Regions from separate parts of the Sporosarcina sp. P1 genome, predicted to be linked through region 3. Evidence: riboswitches for the same ligand, from Rfam matches in the RefSeq annotation. Region 3 holds a riboswitch; each other region holds the start of a gene.
What was found. Region 3 has a riboswitch for thiamine pyrophosphate ahead of CSV73_RS12090 (thiamine phosphate synthase). Riboswitches for the same ligand answer to the same signal wherever they lie in the genome.

Region 1: linked by a shared signal. The riboswitch ahead of CSV73_RS08390 (ECF transporter S component) and the one ahead of CSV73_RS12090 (thiamine phosphate synthase) in region 3 are both predicted to bind thiamine pyrophosphate.
Region 2: linked by a shared signal. The riboswitch ahead of tenA (thiaminase II) and the one ahead of CSV73_RS12090 (thiamine phosphate synthase) in region 3 are both predicted to bind thiamine pyrophosphate.

What each region holds. Positions count from the first base shown of each region.
Region 1 is NZ_PDYS01000006.1:90,102-94,320, reverse strand. Features, by position in the region: gene CSV73_RS08400 (energy-coupling factor transporter transmembrane component T family protein) at 1-565, opposite strand, end outside; gene CSV73_RS08395 (ABC transporter ATP-binding protein) at 543-2,009, opposite strand; gene CSV73_RS08390 (ECF transporter S component) at 2,031-2,600, opposite strand; TPP riboswitch at 2,683-2,794, opposite strand; gene CSV73_RS08385 (exonuclease domain-containing protein) at 2,982-3,554, shown strand; gene CSV73_RS08380 (multicopper oxidase family protein) at 3,960-4,219, shown strand, end outside.
Region 2 is NZ_PDYS01000002.1:302,946-307,164, forward strand. Features, by position in the region: gene ureG (urease accessory protein UreG) at 1-63, shown strand, start outside; gene CSV73_RS04405 (urease accessory protein UreD) at 56-880, shown strand; gene CSV73_RS04415 (YheE family protein) at 1,541-1,978, shown strand; TPP riboswitch at 2,145-2,247, shown strand; gene tenA (thiaminase II) at 2,339-3,034, shown strand; gene CSV73_RS04425 (DUF3889 domain-containing protein) at 3,104-3,466, shown strand; gene CSV73_RS04430 (nitric oxide synthase oxygenase) at 3,510-4,219, opposite strand, start outside.
Region 3 is NZ_PDYS01000012.1:61,814-66,032, forward strand. Features, by position in the region: gene CSV73_RS12075 (ThiF family adenylyltransferase) at 1-444, opposite strand, end outside; gene CSV73_RS12080 (thiazole synthase) at 441-1,214, opposite strand; gene thiS (sulfur carrier protein ThiS) at 1,211-1,417, opposite strand; gene CSV73_RS12090 (thiamine phosphate synthase) at 1,401-2,000, opposite strand; TPP riboswitch at 2,071-2,179, opposite strand; gene CSV73_RS12095 (phosphoribosylaminoimidazolesuccinocarboxamide synthase) at 2,440-3,120, shown strand; gene CSV73_RS12100 (superoxide dismutase family protein) at 3,563-4,171, shown strand.

The DNA of each region.
Region 1 (4,219 bases), on a different contig from region 3:
GTTCATAGAAACCTCTAAATCCTTTTGAAAACTGGATATTTCGTACTTTTAAAGCATTCCTACGAATTTGTAGCTCTTCAGTTACAGCAGGAATTAAACGAAAAGCTGCAATAAAGCTATAGGCATATTTGGACGGCAGACGAAACTGTTGCATCATAGCATAAAAGAATAGTACAGGTTGGATAGTTAAGATAAACGTAAAGCCAACGAAGCCGAATGAAAGTGACTTACTTCCGAGCAAAAGCGCGTGTTGAATACTCTCTTCAGAAATCTTGAATAGCCCCCATTGCCAAATCACCGCTTCACCCTTACCGAACAACAACATGGTCAACCCAGTGGATAGGAATGAAATAGCTAACGGAATGGAAAGCAATGAAAGTTTCTTCAGCGAATAACCGCTAAATACATAAAATAATATTCCATATAAAATAGCTTGTGAGATAGCAAAAGATAAACTTTGATTTACGAGCGTAATAATCAAGAACGCAAAAAATACGATAAATTTTAACGCAGGATTGACTCGGAATAACCAGGTTTCGCGTTTAGGTGTGAACCAATTGAACACTCTTCGCACCTCCTACTCCATTAGCCGTATGCACAACACCATCAACTACAGTCCAAACAGCAGTAGCGAAGTTTTCTACTATTTCTGTATCATGCGTAACCATCAAAATTGTCATGCCTTCAGTGCGCAATTGTTCCAGCTTCTCAAGAATGGCGAAGGTGTTTCGTGCATCCTGCCCGAAAGTAGGCTCATCCAGTAACAAAATGTCTGTACTAGGAGTAAGAGCAGTTGCGACACTCAAACGACGCTTTTGACCCGTAGATAGCTGGTAAGGATGGCGCGAAACAGAATCAGGTAAGTTAAATAAGCACATCAATTCTTTCGCATATACGTCTGCATCATCTTTTGGCATGCCGTGTAAAGATACGGTTAACTCTTCCGTAATCGAGTTCGTCACAAATTGTAGTTCGGGATTTTGAAAGACGAGCGACAGACCTTGCGGGAGTTGCCGTTTCTTCTTTTTCCACGTAATGGGTACACCGTTCACTTCATAGATACCGCTAGTCCGAAGTAATTGCATGAGAGATAAAAGTAATGTACTTTTACCAGAACCATTTTCGCCAACAATTGTAATCCAGTCACCGGCCTGTACAGTCGCATGTTTGGCAGAAATCTTCTCCATTTGACCACGATGGCCGTGAAAGTCCTGGATTTGAATTTTCTTTTGTGATGAAACGGCTTGACGATTTATCATCATTAATTGAAACGCATCAGATGTTTTATATTCTTCCCATACCCCTGGGTACCAAATACCATATCGTTTCAGTTGTTCTTGAAAGTTTGCAAAAATATATGCTGGTGAACCATCTGCGATTATGACGCCATGATCATTAAACAACACAACACGATCTACCCAGTCAGCAATCAAATTGATTTTATGCTCCACAATGATCACAGTTTTATCAGCGGTTGCCTCTTTAATAGAAGACCAAATCTGTTGCGTGCCGTCCGGATCCAATAATGCAGAGGGTTCATCCAGAAATAGCACGTCAGGTTCTAATAATAAAACAGAAGCCAATGCTAACCGTTGTTTCATACCTTGAGACATTTCATTGATGGGCGTGTGGACATCTTTCAAATGCAAGTCCACACGCTTTAACACTTCTTCAATAAGAAGTGCCATTTCTTCACGCGGAACTTGAAGATTCTCTAAAACGAATGCAAGTTCTTCATCTACATAGGTCATACAGAATTGTGTGTCTGGGTCTTGGAAAACGAACCCCCATGAGTCAGGTAACAGAATGTCTGTTGCTTTCATTGGCAGTTCGATGGAGCTTGGTATAATGCCGCTCAGTACTTGGAGTAAAGTGGATTTCCCACAACCACTAGGACCAAGCATGAGAACTTTTTCGCCAGACTGAACAGAGAAGGAGAAGTCTTTAAAGACCAAAGCATCTTCTCCTGGAAACTTCAGTCGTAAATCTGTAACGCTGATGTTATTCATAGTTGGATCATACCTCCGCTTTTACTGATCAAGCATCGTATATTCTTTTTTATCAACAGGTCGAATGAGCGACGTCACACCTGTTGCTTCTAGCGCTCTTACAATGAGCACAGCAAAAATACCCGTGAAGATGAATGCGCTGATTGCACGTAATCCGTATTTTACAATGAGTGCCCATGTTTCGAGTGCTGCGTAACCATAAACCAAATCAAGTCCGAAACTTGCAAGACATGACGCGATTCCTGCTAATCCAGCAATTAAAATAGAATAGCGTTTATAACGGAATGCAGCGAACAATAATTCCGCAGCAAGACCCTGTGCGAGTCCATACATCAATACTTCAATACCATGACCAGCAAACGCAGATAAGGAAGCCCCTGCAATACTTGCGATGAGTGCAGTACCTGGTTTTCGTAATAATAAAAAGGCGAACGGCCCGACCATGAACCACATACCGTAAAGCAGTTGACGCGCGACAGGCATGATCGGTTTGACGACAGTGTATAAATCATCCCAAAACTTCATCAGCACGCCAAACACAACGCCAATCATGATGGTAATCAATAAATCGGTGAACTTTAACTTTTTCAAACTCTTCCACTCCTTGTTATTTTTTCATACAAAAAAGCCGTCTGAAGAGCAGACGGCCGAGGAAGGAAAGAGATTCCTGTATAATTCCATCGATCACGCTCTCTACGCTGGCATTACCCAGATCAGATTAACGGTCAGCAGTGGATTCATCTGCTATCTCAGCCTGATTCTCTCAAGCACCCGGACGGACAATCATGTAAGCAATCCTAGTATACAGCACGTTGAATTGTGTGGCAACTTATGAAATGACTACATGTTCAATAAAATGCTTGCAGTTTAAATTGAACATATTGTACTGAAATCCTGATATACTAATAGGATAGAAATGTTCATAATTAAATTCTCGATATAATGGAAATAGAGTGTAAAAGGAGTTTTCACATGACAAAACATATAGCGTTTATTGACGTGGAGACGACAGGTATGAGTGCCGAGGCGAGTGAAGTGATCGAGTTAGGCGTTATGCTGGGAGAGTATGAAAATAACCGTATTGTTCGGGTCGCTGATGAGTATTGCGAGTTTCAAGAACCGTTCTATTCCATTTCTCCGACGATTACGAATCTCACGGGCATTACCGATCAGATGGTAAGAGGGAAGTCGCTTGATATGGATAGAATTCTAAAAATACTTGATCAAGCAGACGGTATAGTAGCACATAACGCATCATTTGATAGGGGGTTCGTCAGCCGGCTATTACCTGAAACGCTCGATATGGACTGGTATTGCTCCGTCAGACAAATCAAATGGAAAAATTACGGCTTTGAAAACGGTAAACTGCAACAATTGCTGAGAGCGCACCGAATTCAAGTGCATAATGCCCACAGAGCACTTGACGATGCAAAAAACCTAGCACTCTTACTGAACTCGTCCAATCCGAATCTGACGGATGATACATTCATCTCCTATTTGATGAATAAAGCACCGATGAAGAAACCAGCCAAATCAAGATTTTAATAGTAGCGAATGATGTCCGGGAATACTTCACCGGGCATCTTTTTTGTATGGTTTAAGGTTTAAATCATGGGAAAGTGAGTCTTATAACAAAATCAAAGTATAGAATGATGACACAAAGACGTCATGGAAGTATGCTGAATTCTTATGTATAAACCAATCTGCACATCTTTTTCATAATCTTTTTCTATACTTAAAATATAGATGGCTAGGAAGTTTATTGAAGACTATAGAAGAGATGGGAGACAAATGAAAACGAAAGAGAAGAATCAGCGAAGAGAAATATAGGTCTACTGAAAACTATGAATGAATATGGGCGATGCCGCTTAAAAGCTTTTCATGTGCAAAGTTTTTTCATATATTTTTGCTATACTACTTTTGAAATAATTAGACAAAGGGGATATGAAAATGAGTAAAAAAATTCAAATGGGTATATTTTTGCTGAGTGCGATACTGATCAGTGGATGTAGTGACGATGCACAATCGAATGAACAGAACAATCAACACATGATGAATCAAAATAGCAACGAAGGAAATCATCACATGATGGGTGACTCTGCAATGGGTAACGGGCATATGAGCCATGATGACGTAGTGCGTTTAGAAGACTCGACAGGTGAAAATGAATTATATATTCCACCGTTATTAACTAGTGAAACGACAGAGGG
Region 2 (4,219 bases), on a different contig from region 3:
GATGAAGTAGTAGAGTGGGTCAGGAAGCATGCGTTGTTAAAAGGACTAGGACAAGATGTCTGAATGGACAGGTGTTCTTGACCTCGTCATGGAAAATCGGCTAGGCCGCTCCGTGGCGAAAAGTGTCTACTTTCAAGGCGCATTTAAAGTAATGCGTCCCGTCTATTTCAATAAGAATAGTTATCCATGCTATTACTTATTGAATCCTGGCGGTGGTTATTTAGATGGTGATCGGTATCAAATGAAAGTCACACTGGGTGAACAGGCAATGCTAACGTTGACGACTCAGTCAGCGACGAAAGTATATAAAACGCCGACCAAGCAAGTATACCAAGAGACCGTCTTTCATCTGAAAAAAGACAGTTATTTAGAGTACTTACCCGATGCACTGATTGCATACGAAGATGCCAGTTGTTATCAGAAAAATAGTGTGTATATGGAAAAGGGAGCAACTTTTCTGTATTCTGATATATTGACTCCAGGTTGGTCACCGGAAGGAAGAAAATTCAGCTACGACATGCTCCGTTTGAAAACGGAGATTTATATGGAAGGTCAACTTGTTGTCTTTGATCATATTAAACTTCATCCAGCATCCCAAGACATGAATGAGTTAGGATTTATGGAAGGATATACACATTTAGGTTCGTTAATTGTCGTTGGAGAAAAAACGAGTGATGCGCTATTGGATCGATTATATGAAACGATTCAACATGAGACTGGAGAATTTGCATTTGGATTATCCAAGCTTACTGTTCCGGGCTTCACTATTCGCATATTGGCAAACTATACACAAGTTATAGAACGGATTATTTCAGTCTGCCACCACGTGATTAGCGATGAATGGAATCAACCGAAACCAAGTTTTTTAAGGAAGTACTAAAGACAGCCCGACAATTCAAAAGAGTTGTCGGGCTTTTTCTAAGAATTTTGTTAGTACTATACAAATTACTATGTATGAATAGTATTGAAGAAGATTTTATAATTCAATATGATTTGAAGTTCGCAGATTGGAGTGTGTTCGAACAACTAAGGTACCAGACAAGCGAAATAGGTAGAGTGTCATTTCCGATGATTGAAACACAGAAATTAGGGTATTATTATACATACGAGCTGCGGCATTTTATGGGCTTTGGCCTCTCCGTCAAACTAAGCAAATTATAGGAGTTTTTGGGTGTATTGGCTCCAACACTCGAGTGGATTAACAGAGGCTACAATAGATCGTTATACAAATGTATATTTGGCATTCTTTGCAAGGAACAAAGGAGTAATTGAGTAGACGACATGTAAGATGACTGTGATCACCAATTTTTTAACCGTATTTCCGAATTCCATAAAATATGTCAGAACATGAATTGATTTGACAACAAACTATTGCTGAGATATATTTGAATTTAAATTTCAGTATGATAAGGAATTTATAAGTAGCAAAAATAATGGGAAATTAAACTATGGGCTAGGTTGCTTGAATTAGTATTGTTGATGAAGTAAGATGAGCTATTTAATAAAAAAAGAATGGATACTATTTTTGGAGGTGTTTCCTGTGGTAGATGACTTTGAAGTGGAAAAAGTTTTTGAAGACAGGCAGTACGAGCGAATTCAGTTTAAGCTCATCATAGAAGGTCGCAATTACAAAGCAGACTATCATGATGGTAAAATCCAATGGCTTAATCCACACCCTAAGCAAGACGTTGGTGAAGAAGAAGTAAATGCCATAGAGGATAAAGTTTTGGAACTGTTATCCGAGCAAGGGATTAGAAATGAAGCGGATGATATTGAGATCGAACGTTCGATTAGCAATAATCAAACTCGGCCACTTCAGTTATTTAAATTGAAGATTCAAGGCGAAGAATTTAAAGGCACATTTATTAATGGCGAAGTTGAGTGGTTTCATCCTAAACCACGACGTAAACTAAAAGAAGAGCGCGTGAAAAAAATAGAAGAAGATGTTCAGAAGAAGCTAAACGAACATTTAGAATAACGAATGGACACTACATGAAATCTGCCGAAATAGATGTAGTCGATTGGAAAAGATCTATTTAAGATCTGTTGCCAATGGAAGTGTTGTATGTAGTGCAACAAGTACTCTCAATTCGTTTGACCTTTCCGACAAGATATGACTACAATGGATACACAAATGAAATAGTTGTTACCGCTAGGGGTGCTCTGTTGAGCTGAGAGAAGCATATTGCTTTAACCCTTTAACTTGATCCGGTTCATACCGGCGTAAGGAAGTGGTGCAGATGTTACGTAGCTTAGTTAAGTGCTTTGTGACGTCTCTCCGCCACTTCTGGTCAAGAAGTGGTTTTTTCATTTATTAAGAAAAAAGGGGAGAGTATACATGAAGTTCACTGAGCGTTTATTAGAGAAAACATTACCGATTTGGAGACAGAATCATAGTCATCCGTTTGTCCAAGAAATTGGAAATGGGACGTTGGATCCGGATAATTTTCGATTTTATATGGTGCAAGACTATTTATACTTAATTGATTATGCGAAAGTGTTTGCTGTAGGCACTATGAAAGCGACCGATGTAGAGATGATGGGGAAATTCGCTGCGTTGCTTAACGGCACATTAAACACAGAAATGGAGCTTCATCGTAAATATGCGGCGCGCTTTGGCATTACCGAAGAAGAGCTCGAGAATGCCAAGCCGTCTCCAATTGTCCTAGCGTATACGCACTATATGCTACATGTTAGTCAAAACGGTTCTTTAGCAGAAGTAGTCGCTGCATTATTGCCTTGTGCGTGGAGTTACTGGGAGATAGGCAAAGAGCTTGCTGCGTTACCAGGAGCGTTGGATCATCCATTGTATGGTGACTGGATTCGCATGTATTCATCGGAGGACTTTGGTGAGTTGGCTACTTGGTGCTTAGAATTAATGGATGAAACTGCAGAAGGTAAACCTGAATCGGAACTAGCGAGGCTAGAAGAGATTTTCCTTAATACGACTCGTTATGAGTATATGTTCTGGGACATGGCGTATACGAAACAGATGTGGCCTGGTGTGCAGGAAGAACAGATGATTACAAAGTAATACACAATAAACGTCCGACTAACATAGTTGGATGTTTTTTATTTAGAATCGAATGGGTAGAAACAGCGCATGCTATTTCCAAAGGAGGTGTGCGCCATCTTAGCGAAAGTAGGTTTGGCACTTGGAGTATTATGGACAAGTGGGTGGGGTACTAGTGATGCGCCAGCTGCTGCACATAGTAAAGTTGAAGTACCGGCATACGCCAAATGGTCAAGGCTTGCGATCAAGCAAACGATGCTTAAATATCCTCATGCAGATATCAAGGATTACTTGCATATCGCAACCGACTCAAAAAAAGTTACAAACCTGGAAAAATTTCAACTTTGGCTAAAAGAGGAAGAACGGGAATTCGGTGTGATAGTGACTGTCACCTATTCAACTGAAACAGGTAAATTTATTCGCATTGATTTTCAAGAAATACCTGTTCACTAAAAAAACGCCCCTATACCATATAACATGGCACAGGGGCGTTGGTTTATTCGGGATCTTTCTGATAAAAGAAATTGGGTGTCATAATGTCATTGGCAAACCGCTTGTGATAAACATGCGTGGCAGCAGGTGACAGTGGTGGGATGAGCCATACCCAGTTACCTGTCACTCTTCTTCCAACACTCCGCTCTTTCTTTTCGAACGATTTGAATTGCTTCGCTGCGGTATGATGATCAACAAGTGTGACACCTTCCTTCTCGTAGGAATGTAGAACAGCTATATTCAACTCCACAAGTGCTTTGTCTATCCAAAGAGAACGATTGGATTTTGTGTTTAGCCCCATCAGTTTGGCGACAGACGGCAAAAGATTATAACGATCCGCATCTGCAAGATTACGTGCTCCAATTTCTGTGCCCATATACCAGCCGTTAAATGGTGCCATAGGATATTCAATTCCACCGATATCAAGACGCATATTGGAAATGATCGGAACGGCATACCATTTTGTATTTAACTCGGAAATTCCTTTAATTTCGGGATGACTGATAGGTACTTCCTTTACTGATGATTTCGGTAGTTCAAAGAGTCGTGGAGATTTCCCAAACTCTTGAATGACAAGTGGTAATACATCAAAAGGTGTTTTGTTCCCTCGCCATCCCAGACGTTCACACAACTTGGTCATCTCAATGGATGCAGAGTCGCCAATGATTGTAGCTCCATCCTCGTATCCAGCATAACGAACTAATTGATGATTCC
Region 3 (4,219 bases):
AGCACCCATGAAGAAAGGGATGCCCAGTTGTAATGCGGCGTCATTTGCCAGTAATCGAGTTTCGATATTATCTGTGCCGTCGAGAATGAATTGATGGCCTTCGAATAATTCGAGGATGTTTTCTGGCGTCACATCCGCTACAATCCCACGCACTTTCACATCGCTGTTGATAGCGCGCAATCGGCTTTCCGCAGCAATTGCTTTTGGCAATTGATCGATGACATCTTGTTCCGTATATAATTGCTGTCTATGGAGATTGGTCCATTCCAAAATATCGCGATCGACAATCGTCAGTTCACCGACACCTGCCCGGACTAGCATCTCCGCTCCAGAAGAACCGAGTGCACCCGCTCCTAAGACGAAAACTTTTGCTTCACGAATACGCTGTTGCCCAACCAGTCCGATCGGTGCAAACAGCTCTTGCCGAGAATATTTACCAATCAATTTGTCACAAGTCCTTCAGTGGGACTGCTAGCTACACCATAGTCACGTACTGGCATACGTCCTGCCTTATAACCGAGACGTCCCGCTTCAATCGCCATCTTCATTGCGGCTGCCATCATGACAGGATTTGCCGCTTCTGACACTGCTGTATTTAACAAGACACCGTCTGCTCCGAGCTCCATCGCGAATGCTGCGTCTTTTGGTGAGCCAACGCCTGCATCGATGATCACGGGGACATTGGACTGCTCAATGATGAATGACAGATTCAGCGGGTTCAGAATGCCTCTGCCTGAACCGATTGGCGCAGCGCCCGGCATGATGGCATGAACGCCTAATTCGCATAGTCTTTTTGCGAGTACTACATCGTCTGACGTATAAGGCAATACAATAAAGCCTTCCTCTAATAGCATTTCAGAAGCACGTAATGTTTCTACAGGGTCTGGAAGCAATGAACGGCTGCACCCAATGATTTCAACCTTTACCATGTCACAAAGTCCGGATGCTTTTGCGAGACGCGCGATATGTACGGCTTCTTCTGCTGTGCTTGCACCTGCAGTATTTGGAAGCAATGTATAGCGAGTTAAATCCAATTGCTCTAGAAAATTAGGCTGCGATGCTTCAAAAATATCCATGCGCCGTACCGCGAATGTGAGGATGTCTGCTTCCGATTCTGCGACTGCCTGCTTTTGTATATCAAATGAAGGGTATTTCCCTGTACCTAATAATAAACGTGAAGAGAATTCTTTATCTGCAATTTTTAACATCTTCATCCGCCTCCTACAAAATGTATGATTTCAATTTGGTCTCGATCCATAATCGGTGCATCGTAGTACTCTTTTTGCAAAATTTCTTTGTTTTTCTCCACAATCAAAATACGATCACCAAGTCCTAAATGCTCAAGTAACTGCTGAATCGTCCTTACTTCCGGAACGACTGAATACGACTTTCCGTTCAGGTCAATCATTTTCTCCATTAAACGCCTCTCCTTTTCTATAACTCTGTAAAACGTTTAGTGACCGCATAGGGGATAATACAGCCGCGCCTGCTACGTTGTTTCGCTGCAAATCAGGCAAATGATGTGGCTGAATTCCGCCGATTGCATATACGGGAATCGAACTCCACTTCGCAATAGAAAACAATTCGTCGGTACCGCGTGCTGGTAGGCCAGGTTTTGATTTTGTTTCGAAAACATGCCCGTATAAGAGCCAATCTGCTCCTTCTGTCGTAGCTTTTTTTGCTTCTTCTATTGAATGAATCGAGCAGCCGAATGTTAGCTCGGGAAACTTCCGACGTGCATTCCGTACACTCATGCCATAGCCCGGCAACTGTACGTTCGAAAGGTTTAGCTTGCTGGCTACGTAAGGTCTGGCATGTATAATGAGCTTTTCAAGTGGGAATCCACAATTCGCAAGACGTGAAATCACATCTATCAGTTGTTCATCTGTCTTGGACTTTTCACGCAAGATCATAGCATCCAGAAACGGTATTGTCTGTTGCAAGTGAAGTGTTAGTTCATCAAGCGAAAGACGGTCATCGGTCACGCCAAGTAATTTCATTCATGCCCCTCCAATAGAAAAAACCACTTCCCGAATCGGAAAGTGGTGGATGTGTCGACAGAAATACATACGGAACGACTCGCCACTTCCCTCCGCAGGTGCTAACCTGTTCAGGTAATAAGGGTTTCAGAGCCACACTCTTTTCTCAGTCCTTGTAAAGGATTCCCCTAATGGTCAAAATATTTCATTTTCAGAACTAGCGTATCATGTGTGTGTGAGAATGAAAAGAGTTTCTTCATAAAAACTAGAAGATGATTGCGCCAAACTATTTTATTCATTTGCCTCAATTCACTTGTATTAATTATCCTACGTATAAGATTATTTTGTGAAAACGACCTGGACGTCCATCAACTTTTGTCAAACAATACTTTTTCTTCTCGTCAAAGTGCTTTATACTGAATAGGTAGTACACATTTATGAATAGAGGAGAATCGTACGGATGAAATTAACCTATTCTGGTAAAACGAAAGACGTCTACCGCTTGGAAGATGGCCACGTGCTATTGAAATTCAAGGATGATGTAACAGGGGAAGATGGTGTATTTGATCCAGGTGCCAACACAGTAGGCCTGACGATTGAAGGTGCCGGGAAGTCTGGACTTCGCATGACGAAATACTTTTTCGAGAAATTGGAGGAGCAAAACGTACCGACACATTACATCGATGCCGATCTGGATGAAGTGACGATGACGGTGAAGCCTGCTACGGTCTTTGGTAAAGGATTAGAAGTGATTTGTCGATACCGTGCGGTCGGAAGTTTCTTGCGCAGATTCGGTGCATACGCTGAAGAAGGACAAGTACTGGATGCTTACGTGGAAGTGACGCTGAAAGACGATGAACGTCAAGATCCACCTATTTCGGAAGATGCTTTGGCGCAACTTCACATTTTAACGCATGAAGAATATGCGACACTTAAAGAATTAACAAAGCAAATTTCTGAAGTAGTGCGAAAAGAGATGGCGGAAAAAGGTTTAGAACTATATGATATCAAATTGGAATTCGGTCGCGATCCTGAGCGCAACATCATGTTGATCGATGAAATTTCAGGAGGCAATATGCGCGTTTATCGAGGCGATACATATATTGAACCAATGGAATTAGAAAAGATATTATTCTCATAAAACTTGACCGGAAACGAAAAATGTTTCCGGTTTTTTATGTTTCCTATACTGGCAACCAGTGTGTGTGGCGATACATAGTTTGCTTTTTCACCAGTGTGCGGTAGTGAATTCTAGCTAATGAAAGGGCCTTTTCTATCAGCGAAACTTTAATCTGTCTGCGGCTTTCATTTATTTGTTGGAAGGGGGAAGCGGTTGCGCTCTATGTTTGTCGTTAAGCGCTCAATGTGTCTGTGTAAACGCTCTATGTCGGGCGTAAAGCGCTCAAAGTCCAGCGGTAAACGCTCAATGTCACGAGGTAACCGCTCTATCCAGTCCGCGATCCGCTCTTAAAATGATAGATACATGTTAGAATTTTGAGAAATGGGGTACACTACACACTATGAGTTCATTATCCAATCAGTAATGAACAATGAATTACATAACTTATACAAGGAGGAATTTAATGATGTGGAAATTATCAAGTATTGCATTGAGCTCAGCGTTATTGATGGCAGCTTGCGGGGGCGCTACGGATGAAGGAAATGAAAAGGAAAAAGAACCGGTGAACGGCACGGGTGATCCAGTTGTAGAAGAGGAGACAGTGGAGCCTGAAGTGATGGCGCCGGTTATAAATGTGGATGGAGAAGAAATTGGTTCTGTAACGCTAACGCAAGGGCCATCTGGAGTAGCAATGGATATCGATGTATCCGGCCTTGAGCCAGGAGAACACGGTATGCACTTCCATGAAACCGGCGTCTGTACTGCACCGGACTTTAAAGAGTCTGCTGGCGGTCATTTCAACCCAACAGATAAAAAGCATGGATTAGAGAATCCAGAAGGACACCACGCAGGAGATTTGGAGAATCTTGTGGCGGATGAAGAAGGTAACGCAAAAGTTACTGTGACGACAGATGCAGTTACGCTTGAGTCTGGAAAAGAAAATTCGTTAATGGATGAAGATGGAAGTGCATTGATTATCCATGAAGGCGCAGATGATAACATTACCGATCCAGCAGGCAATTCAGGAACACCATTTGCTTGTGCAGAGATTACATCTGAGAATATGAAGTAATAGGTAAGGCAGGATGTCCCGAGGTGTGGGGCATCCTTTTTTCGCGTG